DNA from 2 places in the Ferrovibrio terrae genome. Region 2 is predicted to be linked to the other one. Evidence: predicted binding sites of a transcription regulator. Region 2 holds the regulator's gene; the other holds the start of a gene.

Region 1 (7,072 bases), 1.5 Mb from region 2:
CGCACTGTTCCTGCTGTCCGATCTCGGCGCCGGCGTCACCGGCGAGATCATCCATGTCGACAGCGGCTTCCACACAATCGGCATTCCCAATCCGGCCGACCTGAACGGCAGCGACGCATAATGTAGCGGCACAATTCTCCGCTTAAGACCAAAGGCCCGGACGGCTATGCTGCCCGGGCCTTTTCCTGTCTGCGGGGACGCCATGCTCAACCTGTTCTATGCCGCCCATACCTGCGCGCTCGCCTCGCATATCGCGCTGGAAGAAGCCGGCGCGGATTACACGCTGACGCGGATCAGCTTTGCCGGCGCCGACCAGCGCAAGCCGGACTATCTCAAGATCAACCCCAAGGGTCGCGTGCCGGCGCTGGTGACCGACCGCGGCGTGCTGACCGAAACGCCGGCCATGCTGGCCTATATCGCGCAAAGCTATCCGCAGGCGAAGCTGGCGCCGCTGCAGGATCCGTTTGCCTTCGCGCAGGCGCAGGCCTTCAATAGCTATCTCTGTTCCAGCCTGCATGTGGCGCATGCCCATCGCATGCGCGGCTATCGCTGGGTCGAGGCGGACGACACGCATGCGATCGAGGCAATGAAGAAGAAAGTGCCGCAGAGCGTCTATGACGGTTTCGCGCTGGTCGAACAGCATATGCTGGCCGGACCCTGGGTGCTGGGCGAGTCTTACACGATCTGCGACGCCTATCTCTTCACCCTGGCGCAATGGCTGGAGGCCGATGGCGTTGACCCGGCCCGCCTGCCGCGCGTGGCCGAACATCGCCGCCGCGTCGCCGACCGCCCGGCCGTGATGCGCGCCATCGCCGCGGAACTGGCGGCCTGAGGTTTCATTTTAGAACAGCGACGGCTTTCGCTGAGGCACACGGCCGGCGGATCGGATATAGCTGAGGTCCAGCCCGGAGTTTCGACATGGCCGACACGCTTTATGACCTGGACGATCTCAGCATCGGCCAGCGCTTTGCCAGCAGGACATCGGTGACGGTGACCGAAGAGCGCATCAAGAGCTTTGCCGCCGAATTCGATCCGCAGCCCTTCCACCTCGATCACGAGGCGGCGAAACCGACCCTGTTCGGCGGCCTGGCCGCCAGCGGCTGGCATACGGCGGCGATGACCATGAAGCTGGTGACCGATGGCGGCATACCGATTGCCGGCGGCATCATCGGCGCCAGCGGCGAACTGGCCTGGCCGCGACCGACCCGGCCGGGCGACGTGCTGCGCGTGGAAGCGGAAGTGCTCGACATCACGCCGTCGAAGTCGCGGCCCGACCGCGGCATGATCACCATGCGCATCGAGACGAAGAACCAGAAGGACGAGCTGGTGCAGTCCTTCACCGTGAAGATGCCGGTGCCGCGCAAGGCGGCACCGTAACCACTTTACTTTCCGGCCTTCACCTTCTGGCGGAAGGCATGCAGCAGCGGCTCGGTATAGCCGTTCGGCTGCGCGATGCCTTCAAACACCAGCGCACGTGCCGCCTGATAGGCCAGGCTGTCGGGATTGGTCGCCATCGGCTGATACAGCGGATCACCCGCATTCTGCGCATCCACCTTGGCGGCCATGCGCTGGAAGGCTGCTTCAGCCTGTTCCTTCGTGCAGATGCCGTGCAGCAGCCAGTTGGCCATATGCTGCGACGAGATGCGCAAGGTGGCGCGATCTTCCATCAGGCCGATATCGTGGATATCGGGCACCTTGGAACAGCCAACACCCTGATCGACCCAGCGCACGACATAACCGAGAATGCCCTGCGCGTTGTTGTCGAGCTCGTCCTTCACATCCTGTTCGGAGAAATTCTGCCCGATGCTGAGCGGAATGCTGAGCAGTGCGTCGAGCGGCGGCAGCGGCTGCTTCGCCACCTCGGCCTGCCGGCCGAATACGTCGACAGCATGATAATGCGTGGCATGCAGCGTCGCGGCCGTCGGGCTCGGCACCCAGGCGGTGTTGGCGCCGGTTTTCGGATGGCCGACCTTCTGCTCCAGCATGTCGGCCATGCGGTCGGGCGCCGCCCACATGCCCTTGCCGATCTGCGCCTTACCTGACAGGCCGCAGGCGAGACCGATGGCGACGTTGCGCTCTTCGTAGGCCTTGATCCAGCTCGACGCCTTCATGTCGGCCTTGCGCACCATAGGGCCGGCCTGCATCGAGGTGTGCATCTCGTCGCCGGTGCGGTCGAGGAAACCGGTATTGATGAAGATGATGCGATGCTGCACGGCTTCGATACAGGCGGCGAGATTGGCCGAGGTGCGGCGCTCCTCGTCCATCACGCCGACCTTGATGGTGTGACGCGCGAGACCGAGCAGGTCTTCCACCGCATCGAACAGGCGGTTGGTGAAGCCGGCCTCCTCCGGCCCGTGCATCTTCGGCTTGACGATATAGACCGAGCCGGCGCGGCTGTTGGTGAAGCGGCCCTTCTTCTGCAGGTCGTGCATCGCGATCAGGCTGGTGACGATCGCATCCAGGATGCCTTCCGGCGCTTCATGACCGTCGGTCAGCTGGATGGCCGGATTGGTCATCAGATGACCGACATTGCGCACCAGCAACACCGAACGGCCGGCCAGCGTCAGCTTGCCGCCCTTGGCTGAGGTATAGTCGCGGTCAGGTTCCAGGGCGCGCGTCATCGTCTTGCCGCCCTTGTCGAAGGTGGCTTCGAGGTCGCCCTTCATCAGGCCGAGCCAGTTGGCATAGGCCTCGACCTTGTCTTCGGCATCCACCGCGGCAACCGAATCTTCCAGATCGACAATGGTGGTGAGCGCGGATTCCAGGATCACATCGGCCAGGCCGGCGGCATCGTCTTTTCCAATCGGATGCGCGCGGTCGATGACGAGTTCGATATGCAGGCCGTTATGCTTCAGCAGCACCGCTGATGGCGCGGCGGCATCGCCACGATAGCCGACGAACGCACCAGCGTCTTTCAATGCCGGCGACAGTGCGCCATCCGTGATGCTCCAGCCTTTCACGTCCGTATGGCTGCCGCTGCTGAGAGGCACGGCAGCGTCAAGGAAGGTCTTGGCTTTCGCGATCACCCTGGCGCCACGCGCCGGATCGTAACCCTTCTTCTCGTTGGCCTCGTGCGGGATGGCGTCGGTGCCGTAATAGGCATCGTACAGGCTGCCCCAGCGCGCATTGGCGGCATTGAGCAGGAAGCGCGCATTCAGCACCGGCACCACCAGCTGCGGCCCGGCCATGCGCGCCAGTTCGTCATCCACATTCATGCTATCGATTTTGAACGGCGCCGGCTCGGCCACCAGATAGCCGATCTCCTTCAGGAAAGCCTGGTAGGCGGCGGCATCCTGCGGCTGGCCTTTGCGCGCAGCATGCCAGGCATCGATCTTGGCCTGCAGGTCATCGCGCTTTTTCAGCAGCACGCGGTTCTCGGGGGCGAATTTTGCGAAGATCGACGCCACGCCGGTCCAGAATTTCGCGGCCTCGAGGCCGGTGCCCGGCAGGGCCTTCTGCTCGATGAAAACGGCAAGCTCTTCGGCCACCTTGAGGCCGGCGCGATCGACGATCTTGGTCATGTCATTCCCTGAAGCGTTTTCTGAAACAGGCGGCACTCTAACCCACCGGGCATTCATTCTGTAGATGAAAAGAATTGAATGCAGTCGTTCTCTGTGGGAAACAGTCTTATGGACCGCGAATACGAGCTTTATGCCCGGGTGATCGAGACCGGCAGCCTGGCCGCCGCCGGGCGCAGCCTGAACCTGTCGCCGGCGATGGTCTCGAAGCGGATCGCGGCGCTGGAAGAGCGGCTGGGTGCGCGACTGCTGCACCGGACCACGCGCAAGCTGGCCACCACCGAAGCGGGGCAGCGGTTTTACGAGCGCGTCAGCGAGATTCTCGCGGCCTCGCGCGAAGCCGAAAGCCTGGTGACCGGCGCGGCCGGCGAACCGACCGGCCGCCTGAGGCTGACCGCCCCGACGTCGTTCGGCCGCCTGCATGTGGCGCCGCACCTGAAAGCCTTTCTCGACCGCTGGCCACGGCTGGAGATCGAACTGGATTTATCCGATGGCTATGTCGACCTGCTGGGCGAACGCATCGACCTTGCGATCCGCATCGCACCGGGCGTCGAGGCCGGCCTGACCGGTCATCGCCTGGCGCCGAACCGCCGCCTGCTCTGCGCCAGCCCGGCCTATCTGAAACAGCATGGCGCGCCAGCGCGCGTGCAGGACCTGCGCCGGCATCGCCTGCTGGCCGCCGAAAGGCAGTTGCCCTGGCGGCTGCAGGGCAAGGGTGGTCAGATCGTGACTGTGCCGGGCGAAAGCGCTGTGCGCACCAATTCAAGCGAAGTGGTGCGCGAACTGGCAATTGCCGGCCTTGGCATTGCACTACGCTCGACCTGGGATGTCGGCAACGAACTGCGCAGCGGCGTGCTGCAGGTCGTGCTGCCCGATCACCCGGGCGCGGCCGATGTGAATATCTTCGCCGTGCATCCGGTGACCAACTTCGTCACTGCCGGCGTGCGCGCCTTCGTCGATCACCTGCGGGCGATCTATGGCGATGCGCCCAGCTGGGACCGGGCATTGAAAGTCTAGCGCCGCTTATGCGACGAGGCGGAAACTGCCGGTGCTGTGATCCCACTCCACCAGCCACGCGCCATGCACGGCGCTGCCGTCGAATGCTTCGAGCGTGACCTGCCAGCAGGGACGGAAGCCGTCGCTCGAGGCTGACTGCACCGACCAGCGCGTAGCGGCCAGCGACGGCTGCGGGCGATCCTGACGGACCAGAAAAGCAATGGCGCTGTGACGCGATGCTGCATCCTGCAGGCGCTGCGCGATCTCGCTGTCGGCATATTCGATTTCGGCCACCACGGCGCCATAACCGAGCGGACTCATCGCCTGCTCGGCTGCCGCGCAGCGGTCGGACACGCGCGGCGTGCTGACCACCGTCAGGCGGCGATGATCGAGGCCGAGCTGGCCCAGCGTCGGCGCATGCAGGCTGCCGCCGGCCGTGACCCAGAGAATCTGCGCACGGCGGCGGTCACGACCGAGTAATGCTGCGAGGAAACCGCTGACCGCGGCCTGCTCGCCGATGATCTCGTGCAGCGCGCCACGGGCGAAGCCGTCGGTGAGCGCGTCGATCTGCGGAATGCCGAAGGTCAGCGCCGAGGAGCCAAGGCCAAAGGAGCGGCGCAACGCGGCGAGGCCGCGCCGCGAAGAGGGTGCGATATAGGACGCTGAACGGGGCTGGACGGCGGGAAGCGGGGCAAAACGCGACATCGACGGGCTCCTTTGGGATGACCCGTATGTTCTACTTCCGATCCCTATAGTACGCCATATGTTCGTATTCCTAATTTGGACTTTCGCATTATTCCCGGATTTCCAGAGAATTACGGGTCAATCCAGGAGATATTCTCTTGATGTCCATTGAGATATATGCTAATATTCCTAACTATGAGGCTGCCCGTCCGCTTATCGGGATATGCGTACAGACTGGGGCGAAGGGCTGTTTACCGCCGCTCTTGGACATCGTGGATCGGGAAATCAATGCCTTGGCACAGAATGCCAGGGGTTTAGGCGTCACGGAACTGGTCTTGACTGGCTCCCGAACGGGACGAAACAGGCCGCAACGGGCGCTTGCTTACGCTGCCAGTGCCCGCCGGTCGGTGCGCGCCAGACGGGCCAGCAGGTAATCGACCTCGGCCTTCGCCTTGGCGCTCAGACCCGCACCCGGCTTGCGCTGCGCGTCACTCGCGAGAATACCGCGTTTCATCAGCGTGTATTTGCGCACGGCCAGCCCGACGCCCTGCTGCTGCTCGTAGCGCAGCAGCGGCAGATGCGCGTCGAACAGATCATGCGCGGCATCGCGTTTGCCTTCCTTCTGAAAGCGCACGACATCGACCAGCATTTCCGGGAAGGCATAGCCGGTCATCGCGCCATCAGCGCCGCGCTCCATCTCGAAATCGAGGAACAGGCCACCGTTGCCGGTGAGAATGGAAATCTCGCGCATCGCGCCTTCGGCCTGGAAGCCACGCAAAGCCGTGATCTTTTCCAGCCCCGGCCAGTCCTCGTGTTTCAGCATCACGCAGGAGGGATGGTCCTGCACGATCTGGCGGATCACCTTCGGCGTCATCTGCACGCTCAAAGTGAGCGGATAATCCTGGATGACGAAGGGAATGTCGTCGCCGATCGCCTCGATCGCCTGGCGGTAATAGCCGGTGATCTGGTCGTCGGTGCGCAGAGACGGTACCGGCGCGATCATCACGCCGGCCGCACCGCGATCCATGCTGGCGCGCGCCAGCGAACGCATCGCGGCAAAACCCGGCGCCGAGACGCCAACGATCACCGGCAGGTTTTTCATGCCCTTGATGAAGCGCGTGGCGATGCCGAGCGACTCTTCGGGTTCCAGCTTGGGCGCCTCGCCCATGATGCCGAGCACGGTGACGCCGGTCGAACCCGCCGCCAGATAGGCCTCGATCAGCCTGTCGGTCGAGGCCTCGTCGATGCGGCCGTCCGCATGGAAAGCGGTGGGGGCAATCGGAAAGACGCCGGCGGCAGTGTGATCGAGACGCATGCTGTTCTCCCTTTGCTTGCGGCTTTTGCGACCGCGTGGACTCAGTCTGCCACCGGGGAGCTGCGAAGCAAACGGGAAAGCGACCTAGCCAGCCAAAGCTGCAGCGGCCCGCTGCAGCGCGGTGGTGAAATCGGGCGCGACATCCTGCGGGTTGACCGCGATCATCAGATTCTCGGCCAGGCCGAAATTCTCCACCATCCAGCCGTCCGGATCGGTATTGCCATTCCCTGGCGTACGCTCGGCCAGCAGCACCGGCGTCTCGCTCCACAGCAGCACCGGCTTGCCCAGCGCCTCGGCGAAACCGATCTCCCAGGCGGTGCCCGGATCCATGTTGGGGCCACGGAACGGCGAGACATTCGCCACCACCGCATCGCAGCGCCGGATCAGCCCGACATTGGCCTGCTTGATGAAGGCGGCCAGCGCCCTGCCCTGCAGATGTTCAGGCAGCGCAGTGTCGACCGGCGTGAGCGGCGCGAAACCGCTTTGCTGCAGGCCTCGCGCATCGCATCGAAACGCGCCGCCGCATCGGGAGCAAAGACATCCGGGCCGGCGAGATAGA
Region 2 (7,072 bases):
TTTCCTGCTGCCGGTCGAACCGAGGCTGCTGCCGCTCAGGCTGGGCATGGCGGCGGCCGTGTTGACGCTGCTGCTGTTCTGGCGGCGGGCCTATCTGCGCTGGCCATTGATCATGCTGCTGGCACTGGTCTCCGGACTCTGGCTCGGCGCGGAACGCACCGCTTCGGTCGCCGCGCCGGTGCTGACGCGGCCTAGCGGCGCGGTCTGGATTCATGCGCGCGTGCTGGAGGTCGAGCCGCGCGATGCCGGTCATCGCTTGCTGCTGGATGATCTGCAGTTCGGCGGATTGCAGGAGGCAGAGACGTCGAAGCGAATCCGCATCACGCTGCCGCGCGATGGCGAGATGCTGTGGCCGGGCGAGCGCATTCGTGTGCGGGCCATGCTGCTGCCGCCACCTGAGCCTGCCATGCCGGGCGCGTTCGACTTCGCGCGCTATGCCTGGTTCCGGCAGATCGGTGCGGTGGGCTATGCGATCAGCACGGCGGAGATCATGCCCGCCGAGGAAACCCGCAGCTGGCGCGAGGCGGCAATGCTGTCGCTCAGCGCGCTGCGGCAGGACTGGACGCGACGCATCGCGGCGCAGACCGAAGGCGCCGGCGGCGCGATTGCCGCCGCCCTGATGACCGGTGTGCGCGGACCCATTCCGGATCATGTCGATGCCGCATTCCGCGATTCAGGGCTTGCACATATCCTGTCGATCTCAGGACTGCATCTGACGCTGGTGGCCGGCCTGCTGTTCTTTCTGGTGCGTGCAGTGCTGGCGCTGTCGCCGCGTCTGGCACTGCAGTATCCGATCAAGAAATGGGCGGCCTTCGCCGCCTTGCTCGGCGCGGTCGCCTATACACTGGTATCCGGTGCGGCGCTGCCAACTTTACGCGCGCTGGCGATGATCGCGCTGGCGCTGCTCGCCGTCATGCTGGACCGTCGCGCCATCACTTTGCGCGCCGTGGCCTGGGCCGCCTTGCTGCTGCTCGTGCTGTGGCCGGACAGTCTGCTCGATCCGGGTTTTCAGATGTCGTTCGCCGCGGTGACGGCGCTGGTGGCGGCCTTCGAGCATCTGGCGCCGAAGCTGACCCGCTGGCGCAGTCATGCCGGACCGCTGCGGATCGCGCTGCTCTGGCTCGGCGGGGTGATGGCGGCGAGTTTCGTCGCCGGGCTCGGGTCGTCGCTGTTCGCTGCCTATCACTTCAACCGCGTGGCGGATTACGCGCTGATCGCCAATCTGCTGGCGGCGCCGCTGGTCGATTTCATCATCATGCCGCTCACGGTGCTGGCCTTCCTGCTGATGCCGCTCGGGCTGGAGGCCCTGGCGCTCACTCCGATGGTCTGGGCGGTGGATGCGCTGATCGCGCTGGCCATCTGGGTGGCCGGATGGCCCGACGCGGTCGGCACCGTTCCGGCGATGCCGCTCTGGGGTCTGGCCGCGATTGCCGGCGGCGGTCTGTGGCTCTGCCTGTGGCGACAGCGCTGGCGCTGGCTCGGCGTGATCGGGCTGCTCGTCGGCACGGCATCGCCCTGGCTGATCGCGCAGCCCGATTTTCTCGTGAGTGCCGATGGCCGCCTGCTGGCGGCACGTGCCGCCGAGCCGGACCGCTATTACTTCTCATCTGCTCCGCCGCGCGGCTTTGCGGCCGAGACCTGGTATGAGCGCCTCGGCGCGCCGCCGCTTTATCCATGGCCAAGCTTGTCGCGTGCCCAGCAGCGGTCGGGCGAGGGGCGCAGCGGCGCCGATGGCAGTCTGCGCTGCGATCCCGCCGGCTGCAGCTGGAGATACCAGGGGTTTCTCGTCGCCCTGCCGCAGCAGCCCAAGGCGATCACCGAGGATTGCCGCCACGCCGATGTGGTGATCTCGGCCCGGATGGCAGTGCGATATCGTTGCCCTTCCGCCAGAATCGTGATCGACCGCAATGACCTGTGGCGCAGCGGCGCGCATGCGCTCTATCTCGATCCGGCACAGGGGATCCGCACAGTCAGTATGGCGCAGACCCGGGGCCGCCGGCCCTGGGTGAATGCGAAAGGGCATGAGGACAGCCGCAGCCGCGACGACAGGTCGCAGGTCGACTGAAAAATTTTGCAGCATACGGAACGCAGGCAAAGCGCACCCGTTGGACTCGCGCCATTGCCATGCAGCCCTGTCGAGCGGAGCCCACCCGATGCTGCCCATCCTCGCGATCATGCTGATCCTTCTGTTGCTCGTGCTGCCGGTCTGGCCCTACAGCCGTTACTGGAGCATCGTCCCGGGCTGCATGATCGCCTTCGTCATGATGCTGTTCGTGATGTTCATGCTGGCCGGCAACGTGACCGCCTGAACGGAACAAAGGCCCCTGCTGGCGGGTTGGTTTCTCTCCCGGAGTAAGAGTCAGGAGAGTAGCCCATGACGGATATCAAAAAATCCCGCATCCTCATCATCGCCACCGATGGTTTCGAACAGTCGGAACTGATCGTCCCGCGCGACAAGCTGAGAAAGACCGGTGCCGAGGTGCATATCGCATCGCCGACCGGCCGCGCCATTCGCGGCTGGAAGGGCGCCGACTGGGGCGAGTCGGTGGATGTCGATCTCAAGATCAGCGAAGCCAGGCCCGATCAATATGATGCGCTGGTCATACCCGGCGGCCAGATCAATCCGGACAAGCTGCGCGTCGACACCGACGCCATGGGCGTGGTGAAGACCTTCCTGAAGGACGGCAAGGTGGTGGCGGCGATCTGCCACGGGCCGTGGCTGCTGGTCGAGGCAGATGCGGTGCGCGGCCGTGCGGTCACATCCTACAAGTCGATCAGGACCGATCTGGTCAATGCCGGTGGCAAATGGGTCGACAAGGAGGTGGTAGCCGACAAGGGGATCGTCACCAGCCGTTCGCCCGACGACCTCGATGCTTTTTGCAGCAAGATCGTGGAAGAACTGGAAGAGGGGCGGCACAAGCGCGCTGCCTGATCCGGTTTCACAGACAAAAAAACGGGGCGCTTTCCAGCGCCCCGTTTTGAGTCTATCCGCTGAAACTCAGTAGCGGCGCAGCAGGCCGACCAGGCGGCCCTGCACCTTCACCCGGTCGGGGCCGAAGATGCGGGTCTCGTAAGCCGGGTTGGCGGCTTCGAGCGCCACCGAGTTGCCTTTGCGGCGCAGGCGCTTCAGCGTCACTTCCAGATCATCGACCAGCGCGACCACGATAGTGCCGTTTTCGGCATTCTCGCTGCGCTGTATGATCACGGTATCGCCGTCCATGATACCGGCATCCATCATCGAATCGCCGGCGACTTCGAGCGCATAGTGTTCGCCATTGCCGAGCAGGCCGATCGGCACATCGATCTGCGTGCTCATGTCGCGCAGCGCCTCGATCGGCGTACCGGCGGCGATGCGGCCATAGAGCGGCAGCGTGACGATGTCGCGTGCGTTATAGGGATTGACGCTCACCGGGGTGCCCGGCATCGGCGCGTTCGGGTTGCCCTCGACCACGCGCGGCATCAGGCGATTGCGCGGTGCGGCCGTCGGGCGGGTGGCGGTGGCGCCGATGCCGCCGCGGGTCGGCACGGCCGAATCGGGCAAGCGCAGCACTTCGAGCGCGCGGGCGCGATGGGCGAGGCGGCGGATGAAGCCACGCTCCTCCAGGCCGGTCACCAGCCGGTGGATACCGGACTTGGATTTCAGCTTCATCGCTTCCTTCATTTCCTCGAAGGAGGGAGAGACGCCGGAATTCTCCAGCTTCTCGTGGATGAAAATCAGCAGGTCGTGCTGCTTGCGGGTCAGCATGGCAAGCCTCCTCGGGTCGGGTTTCGCCAGCCTTGACACCGCAGGGGCGGTGCCGAGTGGGCTGGACGGGGAACGAACAAGAAACCTGCAAATGTTCTAATGAGGTTCCTGATACGGGTCAAGTATTTTTCCACAGGCTAAGTCATATATCTTGTAGGAGGAACGAAGGAGGCCTCCCAGATATTGGGAATTGCCCCAAAGCCTCGCTTCGCCGCTGAAAAATCGTGCCCTGCCATCGCCCTTTACGGTGCTAGCCGTGCCGGTAAATATATGAGTTACAAGAATAAGCCCCTCCGGCTCGGGAGAAGGCTTGGCAGACGGCCGAGAACGGCCGTGCAGGGGGGAAGATCATGGGCATCCGGCAGAAGCTGAATCTGGCCATTGGCGTACTGGCCGCACTCACATTGATCTCGAATGCGGTCGGCGGCCTGTTCTTTGGCCGGGTACAGGACAGCTACGCCGGCATCACCAGCACCAACCTGCCTGCCGTCATCACCGCGCTGAACCTCGCCTCGACCAGCGCCGAGCTCGCCGCCGCCGCCCCGGTGCTGGCCAATGCCACCAGCGATGCCGAGCGCGACAAGGCACTGAACGATCTCAAGACCAAACAGCAGAAGCTGGTCCAGTCGGTGGAGACCGTGAAGGTCGCGGCCGGCGCTGAAAATGCCGAAGCGATTGCCGAGATCGAGAAGTCGGTGCAGCTGCTCAACACGATGGTGGCGCAGATCAATCGGTCGGTGAATGCGCGCCTGGGCTATCACCATGATCGCGAAGAGATGCTGACCAGGCTCGGCACCGACTACATCGCCTTCCAGGATGTGATGCGGCCGGCGCTGGAGCGCGGCCTTGCCGAACTGCGCAAGCCCGATGCCAAGCCGGAAACGGCGACAGCTGCAAATGCGCTGATCTCGGCCGGCAATGCGGTGAGCCAGCTGGTGGCGACCCTGTCGGTGGCGTCGCAGGCACCAAACAATGCAGAGGTCGACAAGCAGTTTGCCGAATTCGTCAAACTGAACAGCACGGCGCTTGAGCAGATCGAAATCGCCGGCCGGCAGTTCGATGTGTCCGAGTTGAAGAACAGCATCAATGTCGTGCTCGCGCATGGCCAGGGCACCGACAGCCTGTTCGGCAGCCGTCGCAACGAGATCCGCACCATCACCACGGCCGCCTTCGCACTCGGCAAGGCGCGCGATGCCGCCACCGAACTGTCGGGCAAGGTGGATGCGCTGGTGTCTGCTGCCACCGCAGCGGCCGACAGCGCCGCCGAGAATGCCAGCGGCCAGTCCAGGACCGCGCAGATCATGCTGGTGGTCATCACCGTGCTCTGCCTCGGCATCGCCGCCCTGATCGGCGTGCTGTTCACCGGGCCGCAGATTGCCGCGCCCATCGTGCGGCTGACCACGGCGACACGCCGGCTGGCCGAGCGCGACTGGGCAGTGGACCTGACCGAAACCGGCCGCAGCGACGAGATCGGCGAGATGGCGCGCGCCGTCGAAGTGCTGAAAACCAGCGGCCAGCAGAATGAAGCGCTGCAGCGCCAGGTCGAAAGCGACCGGGAGACTTTCGAAAACGAGCGCAAGGCGCAGGAAGCGTTGCTGGAGCAGGCGATCGGCCAGATCGTGTCGGCGGCCACGGCGGGTGATCTCACGCGCCGCATCGATGCCGATGCGCTGCAGGGCGTGATGCAGCGGCTGGGCGGCGGCGTGAACGACCTGCTCGGCACCGTCGAGCGCGCCCTGAACGATCTTGGCAGCATGCTGGGTGCGCTGGCGCAGGGTGACCTGACCCATCGCATCGGCGGCGGCCATCGCGGACTGTTCGAACAACTGGCACGCGATGCCAATACGCTGGCCGAAAAGCTGGCTGATATCGTCGGCCGGCTCAGCCAGACGGCGGGCAACGTGCGCGATGCCTCGGCGGAGATCTCGGTCGGCAGCAACGATCTGGCGCAGCGCACTGAACAGCAGGCGGCCAGCCTGCAGCGCACGGCGGCGTCGATGGAAGAGATCACCGCCACCGTGCGCCACAATGCAGACAATGCGCGGCAGGCCAGCCAGCTGGCCGTCAGCGCGCGCGACACCGCCGACAAGGGCGGCACCGTGGTCGGTCGCGCCGTGACGGCGATGGGTCAGATCGAGGACAGCGCGCGTAAGATCGTCGATATCGTCGGCCTGATTGACGAGATCGCCTTCCAGACCAACCTGCTGGCGCTGAATGCCAGCGTCGAGGCGGCAAGGGCAGGCGAGGCGGGCAAGGGCTTCGCCGTCGTGGCGCAGGAAGTGCGCGGCCTGGCGCAGCGTTCGGCCGATGCCTCGAAGGAGATCAAGGCACTGATCTCGGCCTCCAACAGCCAGGTGCGCGATGGCGCCAAGCTGGTCAACGAGGCGGGCGTCAGCCTGACCGAGATCGTGGATTCAGTGAAACGCGTCGCCGGCATCATCGAGGAAATCTCGATTGCCAGCCAGGAACAGGCCTCGGGTCTCGACGAGATCAACGATTCCGTGACGCAGATGGACGAGATGACCCAGCGCAACGGCGCGCTGGTGGAAGAGACCACGGCGTCGGCGCAGTCGCTCGCCGATCAGGCCAAGGATCTCGCCGCGTCAATCACCTTCTTCCGGCTCGATCAGGCCGCTGAAGCCAGGGCGGCGGAGTAAACCGCCGCCACCTCGGCCGAGAAGCAGCAGAAGGTGACGCTGCGCGGCTGTGGCGCGCGCGCCAGCCAGTTGTGCACCTCGCGGATCGCAATCGCCGTCGCCTGTTGGAGCGGATAGCCGTAGACGCCGGTCGAGATTGCCGGGAAGGCGATGCTTTGCAGGTCATGGTCGCGTGCCAGCGTCAGACTGTTGCGATAGCAGTCCGCCAGCAGCTCCGCTTCGCTGGCGTGGCCGCCGCGCCAGACCGGCCCCACCGTGTGGATCACATGGCGGGCGGGCAGACGATAGCCTTTGGTGATACGCGCCTGGCCGGTGGGGCAGCCGCCGAGAGCACGGCATTCCGCCAGTAATTCCGGTCCGGCGGCGCGATGGATGGCGCCATCCACGCCGCCACCGCTCAGCAGGCTTTCATTCGCCGCGTTGACGATGGCGTCGAGACCTAAGCGGGTGATGTCATCGGTGACGATACTGACGAGCTGCATGACCGGAATTTAACATACCCGCAGGGCCTTCGGGGCAGCTGTTTTTACCCTTCGCTAACCATGCGAAACCGACAATGCCGCAACGCAAAAGCGAGTCGGTCTTGCCGCCTCTGCGGATATCCTTTAACCGGGTCAGATGAGCGATCTTAAGCTGAAGCCGCGACGTCCTGCGACCGCCCAGTCCGCTG

What was found. Region 2 encodes LexA, which represses DNA repair genes until DNA is damaged. Its sites were predicted from a motif close to ATGTTCTANTTTGGTTC; they were not measured.
Region 1: a site for LexA is predicted at 5,246-5,262, ahead of FNB15_RS07605 (ImuA family protein). Genes of this name have one in related genera too.

What each region holds. Positions count from the first base shown of each region.
Region 1 is NZ_CP041636.1:1,558,518-1,565,589, reverse strand. Features, by position in the region: gene FNB15_RS07630 (enoyl-ACP reductase FabI) at 1-121, shown strand, start outside; gene FNB15_RS07625 (glutathione S-transferase family protein) at 203-832, shown strand; gene FNB15_RS07620 (MaoC family dehydratase) at 919-1,377, shown strand; gene FNB15_RS07615 (malate synthase G) at 1,383-3,521, opposite strand; gene FNB15_RS07610 (LysR family transcriptional regulator) at 3,630-4,535, shown strand; gene FNB15_RS07605 (ImuA family protein) at 4,542-5,219, opposite strand; gene FNB15_RS07600 (dihydrodipicolinate synthase family protein) at 5,581-6,513, opposite strand; gene FNB15_RS07595 (nucleoside 2-deoxyribosyltransferase) at 6,598-6,948, opposite strand.
Region 2 is NZ_CP041636.1:3,043,036-3,050,107, forward strand. Features, by position in the region: gene FNB15_RS14800 (ComEC/Rec2 family competence protein) at 1-2,065, shown strand, start outside; gene FNB15_RS20965 (DUF3309 family protein) at 2,154-2,309, shown strand; gene FNB15_RS14810 (type 1 glutamine amidotransferase domain-containing protein) at 2,375-2,932, shown strand; gene lexA (transcriptional repressor LexA) at 2,999-3,745, opposite strand; gene FNB15_RS14820 (methyl-accepting chemotaxis protein) at 4,096-6,402, shown strand; gene FNB15_RS14825 (O-acetyl-ADP-ribose deacetylase) at 6,372-6,884, opposite strand; gene FNB15_RS14830 (divergent polysaccharide deacetylase family protein) at 7,021-7,072, shown strand, end outside.